DNA from 2 places in the Streptomyces sp. P1-3 genome. Region 1 is predicted to be linked to the other one. Evidence: riboswitches for the same ligand, from Rfam matches in the RefSeq annotation. Region 1 holds a riboswitch; the other holds the start of a gene.
The links. Region 1 has a riboswitch for thiamine pyrophosphate ahead of thiO (glycine oxidase ThiO). Riboswitches for the same ligand answer to the same signal wherever they lie in the genome.

Region 2: linked by a shared signal. The riboswitch ahead of ACQUSR_RS08350 (thiamine ABC transporter substrate-binding protein) and the one ahead of thiO (glycine oxidase ThiO) in region 1 are both predicted to bind thiamine pyrophosphate.

The regions. Positions count from the first base shown of each region.
Region 1 is NZ_CP192512.1:5,888,369-5,892,627, reverse strand. It holds gene ACQUSR_RS25130 (Rv2175c family DNA-binding protein) at 108-473, opposite strand; gene ACQUSR_RS25125 (NAD(P)/FAD-dependent oxidoreductase) at 598-1,806, opposite strand; TPP riboswitch at 2,002-2,116, shown strand; gene thiO (glycine oxidase ThiO) at 2,114-3,289, shown strand; gene thiS (sulfur carrier protein ThiS) at 3,286-3,486, shown strand; gene ACQUSR_RS25110 (thiazole synthase) at 3,489-4,259, shown strand, end outside.
Region 2 is NZ_CP192512.1:2,043,470-2,047,728, forward strand. It holds gene ACQUSR_RS08345 (ABC transporter permease) at 1-1,277, opposite strand, end outside; gene ACQUSR_RS08350 (thiamine ABC transporter substrate-binding protein) at 1,448-2,530, opposite strand; TPP riboswitch at 2,527-2,631, opposite strand; gene rlmN (23S rRNA (adenine(2503)-C(2))-methyltransferase RlmN) at 2,697-3,803, opposite strand; gene ACQUSR_RS08360 (phosphatidate cytidylyltransferase) at 3,895-4,259, opposite strand, start outside.

The DNA.
Region 1 (4,259 bases):
CCCCCGGGTAGGCGGTGTACGGGCCGGGCGCCCCGGCCCGTACACCGGTGGGTTCTCAGGATCGGACGGCGGGCGGCCAGTGCTGGATCAGGTGCCCTGGTGCCGGATCAGACGGCGAGCGCCTGGGCACGGCGCTTCACCTCCGTGCCGCGATTCTCGCGCAGGGCCTGTGCGGGGGTGCCGGGCAGGGTCGGATCCGGAGTGAACAGCCACTCCAGCATCTCCTCGTCGCTGAAGCCGTCGTCCTTCAGCAGCGTCAGGGTCCCGGAGAGCCCCTTGACGACCTTTCCGTCTCCGATGAAGTCGGCGGGCACCTGGAGCACCCGGTTCTCGCCACGGCGCACGGCGATCAGCTGGCCTTCCTTGACCAGCTGCCGGACACGGGTCACCTCGACGTCCAGCCGTTCCGCGATGTCGGGAAGGGTGAGCCAGGCGGGCACGAGAGCATCGGTCTTTGCGTCAATCTCGGTCACGGGGCCAAGCCTGCCATCCGGGACTGACAACCGGCGAACGCTCCGCGGCCCCGGAGTCACTCCGCCGGCCGCCCCGCCGGGTCCCGACGGCGTCGCGCGGCGTGCCCCGCAGGAGCCGCCGGGCTCACAGCGCCGCGAGTTTGAGCGGAACTGACGCGTCCGCCGCCTTCGCCCGGTCGATCTCCGCGCCGCTCTCGATGAGCTTGCGGCCCTGCGCCAGGTCACGCGGTCGGCCCACCGCCAGCAGAGCGATCAGGGCGCCCTCCCGCAGCCAGCACACGCTCCACGCCGCACCGCTCGGGTCGCCGCGCCAGACCAGTTCGTCGGCGTCGGCGTGGTGGCCCACGTACTGCACGAACCGGCCGAACTGCTCGGACCAGAAGTACGGCACCGGGTCGTACACCGCGCCGACGAAGTTCGGCCGCTGCGAGCCGACCAGGTTGGCGGCCACGGTCCGCGGCCCCTGCAGCGCGTTGTCCCAGTGGTGCACCAGCAGCCGCCGGCCGTAGCGGGCGGACGGGAACGAGGCGCAGTCGCCCACGGCGTACACGTCGGGCGCCGAGGTCCGCAGCCGCTCGTCCGCGAGCACGGACCCGTCCGCGGCCAGTTCGATGCCCGAGCCGGCCAGCCAGCCGGTCGCGGGCCGGGCGCCGATGCCGACGAGTACCGCGTCCGCCCGCAGCCGCCGCCCTCCCCCGGGGCCTTCGGCCCGGGCGGCGCTCCCGGCCAGCAGCACACCGCCCTCCTCGACCGCGGCGACCCGCGTGCTGGTGATCAGCTCGGCGCCGCTGTCCAGGTACCAACCCGCCATGTACGCGGCGACCTCGGGCGGCAGCGCTCCGGCGAGCGGCCGCTCCGCGGCCTCGACGACCGTCACCGAGCAGCCCGCCTCGCGCGCCGCGGTGGCGAACTCCGCGCCGATCCAGCCCGCGCCGACCACCACGATGTCGTGTTGCGCGGCCAGGACCGGGCGCAACCGCTCCGCGTCGTCGAGGGTGCGCAGCAGATGGACGCCGGGCAGCTGCTCGGTGCCGGGCAGGGAGATCGGCTCGGCGCCGGTGGCGATCACCAGGTGGTCGTACGGCAGCGGACCGGCGTCCGTCCGCAGGCGCCGCCGCTCCAGGTCCACTCCGGTGGCCCGGCTGCCCAGTCGCAGCTCGACGCCGAGCGCCGCGAAGTCCACGTCGAACGTGGCGCCTTCGGCCTTGCCCAGCAGCAGCCCCTTGGACAGCGGCGGCCGGTCGTACGGCTGGTGGGGCTCGGCGCCCAGCAGCGTGATGGCGCCGGACCAGCCCTCCTCGCGCAGCGCGACGGCGGTCTGGACACCGGCCATCCCGGCGCCGGCGATCACGACACCCGGCCCGCCGCCGTCCGTCCCGGTCTGCTTCCGCTCGCTCAGCCCATCAGTCACCTGATCATCGTAGGTCGGCCGGAGCACCGCGCGAGGAGATCTCTGGCACATCGTCAGCTCCCCGGGAGGCTCCGCTCGCCCTTCCGGCCGATTCGGCGGGCGTACTAGGGTGTCGGCACACGCACTCGCGGGAGCCCGGACGCACCGGGCTGAGAGGGAGGCTGAGGCGGCCTCCGACCGTACGAACCTGATCCGGGTCATGCCGGCGAAGGGAGGGGCGAGAAAGCCCATGCACGCAACGGACAGACCGTACGACGTCCTCGTGGTCGGCGGCGGCATCATCGGCCTGGTCACGGCCTGGCGGTCGGCGCAGCGGGGGCTGCGCACGGCGGTGGCCGATCCGGCGCCCGGCGGCGGCGCCGCCCAGGTGGCGGCCGGGATGCTGGCCGCCGTCACCGAACTCCACTACGGCGAGGAGACGCTGCTCGGCCTCAATCTCGCCTCCGCGCGCCGCTACCCGGACTTCACGGCCGAGCTGGAGGAGGCGAGCGGCCAGGACACCGGTTTCCGCGCCTGCGGCACCCTCGCCGTCGCCCTCGACGCCGACGACCGCGCCCACCTGCGGGAGCTGCACGCACTCCAGCAGCACTGCGGGCTGGACGCGCGGTGGCTGAGCGGCCGCGAGTGCCGCCGTCTGGAGCCGATGCTGGCCCCCGGCGTCCAGGGCGGGCTGCGCGTGGACGGCGACCACCAGACCGATCCGCGGCGGCTGGCGGCGGCGCTGCTGACCGCGTGCCGGCGCGCGGGGGTCGTCTTCCACCTCGCGCGGGCGGACCGGGTCGAGATGAGCGGGGACGCCGTCACCGGGGCCGAGCTGGCCGACGGCACCCGTCTCGCCGCGGGCCAGACCGTGCTGGCCGCAGGCAGCCACAGCGGGCGGATCGCAGGGCTGCCGGAGGCGGTGCTGCCGCCGGTCCGCCCGGTCAAGGGCCAGGTGCTGCGGCTGCGGGTCCCCGCCGCGTACGGGCCGTTCCTGTCCCGGACGGTCCGGGCCGTGGTGCGCGGCGGACACGTCTACCTGGTGCCGCGGGAGAACGGCGAGCTGGTCGTCGGGGCCACCACCGAGGAACTGGGCTGGGACACCACCGTCACCGCGGGCGGCGTCTACGAGCTGCTGCGCGACGCCCACGAGCTGGTGCCCGGCATCACCGAGCTGCCGCTCACCGAGACCAGCGCCGGGCTGCGCCCCGGCTCCCCCGACAACGCCCCGCTGCTGGGCCCGACGGCTCTGCCGGGGCTGCATCTGGCCACCGGCCACCACCGCAACGGCGTCCTGCTCACCCCGGTCACCGGCGATGTGATGGCCGAGGTGCTGACCTCCGGGACGCTGCCCGAGCAGGCCCGCCCGTTCTCCCCGCAGCGCTTCCACGCCTCCCCCGCATCCGATCAGGAGCAGTCCGCATGACCGTCAGCGTCAACGGTGAGCCGCGCGAAATCCCCGACGGTCTCACCCTCGACCGGCTCGTGGCCACCTTCACCGCCGCCCCCAGCGGGGTCGCGGCAGCCGTCAACGAGACCGTCGTACCGCGCAGCCAGTGGCCCACCACCCGCCTCGGCGACGGCGACCGCGTCGAGGTCCTCACCGCGGTCCAGGGAGGCTGACCATGGCGGACGACCCCCTCACCATCGCCGGGACCGCTTTCGGCTCCCGGCTGATCATGGGTACGGGCGGGGCGCCGAGCCTCGATGTGCTGGAGCGGGCGCTGCTCGCGTCCGGAACCGAGCTGACGACCGTGGCCATGCGCCGCCTCGACCCGACCGTGCAGGGCTCGGTGCTGTCCGTGCTGGAGCGGCACGGCATCCGCGTGCTGCCGAACACCGCGGGCTGCTTCACCGCGGGTGAGGCGGTGCTGACCGCGCGGCTGGCCCGTGAGGCGCTGGGCACCGACTGGATCAAGCTGGAGGTGGTGGCGGACGAGCGGACCCTGCTGCCCGACCCGGTCGAGCTGCTGGACGCCGCCGAGACGCTGGTCGACGACGGGTTCACGGTCCTGCCGTACACCAACGACGACCCCGTGCTGGCCCGCAGGCTGGAGGAGGCCGGCTGTGCCGCGATCATGCCGCTGGGGTCGCCCATCGGCTCCGGTCTGGGCATCCGCAACCCGCACAACTTCCAGCTCATCACCGAGCGGGCGCGGGTCCCGGTGATCCTCGACGCGGGCGCCGGGACCGCCTCGGACGCCGCGCTGGCGATGGAGCTGGGCTGCGCGGCGGTGATGCTCGCCTCGGCGGTCACCCGGGCGCAGGAGCCGGTGCTGATGGCGGGAGCCATGCGGCACGCGGTCGAGGCGGGACGGCTGGCGTACCGCGCGGGCCGGATTCCGCGCCGGCACTTCGCGCACGCCTCGTCGCCGACCGAGGGCAGGGCGGACTTC
Region 2 (4,259 bases), 3.8 Mb from region 1:
AGGACCGGCAGCATGGTGCGGATCACGAACGGCACGCCGACCAGAGCCTGTGCCAGCGGCACCAGGATCCAGGAGGCGCGCAGGTCCAGCGGCGGCTCGTCGAGGGCGATGAGGAAGCCGAAGCCGACGGTCACGGCGGAGGTGCCGAGCGGCAGCATCAGCAGCGCGTCGAAGCCCCGTACGAGGCGTCCCGCGCGCCGGGTGAGGGCCGCGGCGGCGAGCCCGCCGACGATCAGGGCGATGAGGGTGGCGACGGCCGCGTACTCGAGGGAGTTCCACACGGCTTCGACCGGCGCCACCAGGAACATCCCGCCACTGTCGGCGACCGACCCCAGTGCGCGGTAGTACGCCAGGCCGTAGCCGTCGGGGGTGTCGAAGGACCGCTCCACCAGGACCCCGAGCGGCAGCAGGATCAGCAGCGCGATCTGGGCCAGCACCACGCCGAGCAGCGTCCGCTGGCCGGCGCCGCGCGGGCGTCGGGCGGTGAGCGCCGGGTCGACCAGCCGCAGGGTGCTCTCCCGGCGCCGCACGGTCCAGGCGTGCACCGCGAGCAGCGCGGCGACCGCCGCGAACTGCACCAGGCTGAGGACGGCGGCCGTGGGCAGGTCCAGCAGCTGAGCGGTCTGCCGGTAGATCTCCACTTCCAGGGTGGCGTAGTGGGGGCCGCCGAGGATCTGCACGACGCCGAAGGAGGTGAAGGTGAACAGGAAGACCATGAGTGCGGCGGCGGCCACCGCGGGCGCGAGCGCGGGCAGGGTGACGCGCCGCCAGGCCGCCAGGCGGCCCGCTCCGAGGACCCGCGCCGCCTCCTCCTGGCGCGGGTCGAGCTGCGCCCACAGCCCGCCGACGGTCCGTACGACGACCGCGTAGTTGAAGAACACATGGGCCAGCAGGATCGCCCAGACGGTGGTGTCCAGACGTACGCCCCACAGGTCGTCCAGGAGTCCGCCGCGGCCGAGCAGGGCCAGGAACGCGGTGCCCACGACGACGGTAGGCAGCACGAACGGCACGGTGACCACGGCGCGCAGCAGTCGCCTGCCGGGGAAGTCCAGGCGTGCGAAGACGTACGCGCCGGGGAGGGCGAGGGCCAGGGTCAGGGCGGTGGAGGCGGCGGCCTGCCAGGTGGTGAACCACAGGACGTCGCGGATGCCGTCATCGCCGAGCACCTCGCCGACGCGGTCGAACCGCCACCGGCCTTCGGCCTTGAGCCCGCGGGTGACGATGGCCGCCACCGGATACGCGAAGAAGACCGCGAAGAATGCCAGCGGCAGGGCCATCAGGCCGAGCCGGACCGCCGCGCCACGCGGGTCGCGGCGGCGCGGCGGGGCGGCGCGGCGGGCCGTGGCCTTCCCGGATCCGCTGGCGACGGCCTCTTCAGGACCGTCGACGGCGGTCGTCGCGGCGCCGCGATGACCGGGGGTCTTCGCGGGACCGCCGCCAGGGGTCTCTACAGGACCAGGGAAGACCATGACTTGACCCACGGCTCACGGTTCTCGGCGATCTTCTCGGGAGCCATGGTCTCGGGGTGGTCCACCTTCGCGCCGAAGTCGGTGTACAGCTTCGGCAGCTCGGCCCCCTTGAGGACCGGGTTGACGAACATGGTCAGCGGGATGCCCTCCTGGAACCGCTTGCTGACCAGGAAGTCCAGCAGGGCCTTGCCGCCCTCCTCGTTCCGGGCGCCCTTGAGCAGGCCCGCGAACTCGGTCTGCCGGAAGCAGGTACCGGTCGCGACGCCGGTCGGCGCCTTCTTGGGCTGCGGCTTGGCGAAGTACACCTCGGCCGGCGGGCTGCCGGCGTAGGAGACGACCAGCGGCCGGTCGCCCCCGGCCTTCTTGCCCCCGGCGGAACCGGAGAACCGGTCGTTGTAGGCCTGGTTCCAGCCGTCGACCACCTCGACGCCGTTGTCCTTGAGCTTCTTCCAGTAGTCCCGCCAGCCGTCGTCCCCATACCGGGCGGCGGTGGCCAGGAGGAAGGCCAGGCCGGGCGAGGACGTGGCGGCGTTCTCGGTGACCAGCAGGTTCTTGTACTGGGGCTTGATGAGATCGTCGAAGGTCCGCGGCGGCGCCAGCTTCTTGTCGGCGAAGTACTTCTTGTCGTAGTTGACGCAGACCTCGCCGGTGTCGATCGGCGTCACGCGGTGCTTGTCCCGGTCGAACTGGACCGCGGCCGGGATCCGGTCCAGCCCCTTGGCCTCGTACGGGGTGAACAGGTCGTTGTCCAGCGCGCGGGAGAGCAGCGTGTTGTCGACGCCGAAGAAGACGTCGCCCTCCGGGTGGCCCTTGGACAGCACCGCCTTGTTGACGGCGACCCCGGCGTCCTCGCTCTTGAGGATCTTCAGCTGATAGCCGCTCTTCCGCTCGAACTCCTTCTGCACCTCAGGGGAGATGCCGAAGGAGTCATGGGTGACCAGGGTGACGGACTTGGAGCCGCCGTCGCCCTTGTCGTCGGAGCCGCCGCAGGCGGCGAGGGTGGTGGTGGCGAGCGCGCCGAGGAGGGCGGCCCCGAGGGCGCGCCGAAGGCTGGTGTTCATCGGTTGTGCTGACTCCCTACGCCGGTATGACCCGGATCAGGTCCGAGGGTCTGCGGCCGTGCCGCACTCTCAGCGCTGTGCGCGCTCCCCTGTCGGATTGTTCATTTGTGCGAAGGCACAGTATCAGCCGTCGTGCCGTGCTCAGCCGGGCCGTTCCGGCCTCGGTTCAGCGCTCGGCGGCCGCGAGCTGCCCGCAGGCGCCGTCGATCTCCTGGCCCCGGGTGTCCCGGACGGTCACGGGCACGCCATGGGCCTCCAGCGCGGCGACGAAGGCCTTCTCGTCCTCGGGACGGGAGGCCGTCCACTTCGACCCGGGGGTCGGGTTCAGCGGGATGAGGTTCACATGCACCCGGTGGCCCTTGAGGAGCCGGCCGAGCAGGTCTGCCCGCCACGCCTGGTCGTTGATGTCCTTGATCAGCGCGTACTCGATGGAGATCCGGCGACCGGACTTCTCGGCGTACTCCCAGGCGGCGTCGAGGACCTCGCGGACCTTCCAGCGGGTGTTCACGGGGACGAGGGTGTCGCGCAGCTCGTCGTCGGGCGCGTGCAGCGATACGGCGAGGCGGCACTTGAAGCCCTCGTCCGCGAACCGCAGCATCGCCGGGACCAGGCCGACCGTGGAGACGGTGATGCCGCGCTGCGACAGTCCCAGCCCGTCCGGCTCGGGGTCGGTGAGCCGCCGGATGGCGCCGACGACGCGGTTGTAGTTGGCCAGCGGCTCGCCCATCCCCATGAAGACGATGTTCGACAGCCGCGCCGGTCCACCGGGGATCTCCCCGTCGCGCAGGGCCCGCATCCCGTCGACGATCTGGTGCACGATCTCGGCCGTGGACAGGTTCCGGTCCAGTCCGGCCTGGCCGGTGGCGCAGAACGGGCAGTTCATGCCGCACCCCGCCTGCGAACTGATGCACATGGTGACCCGGTCCGGGTACCGCATCAGGACCGACTCGACGAGCGTGCCGTCGAAGAGCCGCCACAGGGTCTTGCGCGTGGTGTCGTCGTCGCAGGAGATGTGCCGTACGACGCTCATGAGGTCGGGCAGCAACTCACTGGCCAGCTTCTCGCGGGCCGCCGCCGGGATGTCGGTCCACTGCGCCGGGTCGTGGGCGTACCGGGCGAAGTAGTGCTGCGACAGCTGCTTGGCGCGGAACGGCTTCTCGCCGATGGCGGCGACGGCCTCCCTGCGCTCGGCGGGCGAGAGGTCGGCGAGATGCCGCGGCGGCTTCTTGGCTCCGCGCGGGGCGACGAAAGTGAGTTCTCCGGGCTTCGGCATGGTCGTACCAGTGTCGCAGACGCGAGCGAAGGGCCCCGCCATCCTGTGGATAACGGGACCCTCCGTCACGTTCGCGCAGCTCAGCGGCGTTCTACCCCTGCCCGACGAAGATCACCAGCAGCAGCCACACCACCGGCGCCGTCGGCAGCAGCGAGTCCAGCCGGTCCATGATGCCGCCGTGGCCGGGGAGCAGGTTGCCCATGTCCTTGATCCCGAGATCCCGCTTGATCATGGACTCGCCGAGGTCGCCGAGGGTCGCGCTGATCGCGACGGCGAGCCCGAGCAGCATGCCCTGCCACCAGACACCGTCGTCGATCAGGTACTGCATGCACAGCGCGCCCGCCGCCATGGCGAAGACGATCGCGCCCAGCAGCCCCTCCCGCGTCTTGCCGGGGCTGATGCGCGGCGCGAGCCTGTGCTTGCCGAAGCGCCAGCCGACGGCGTACGCGCCGGTGT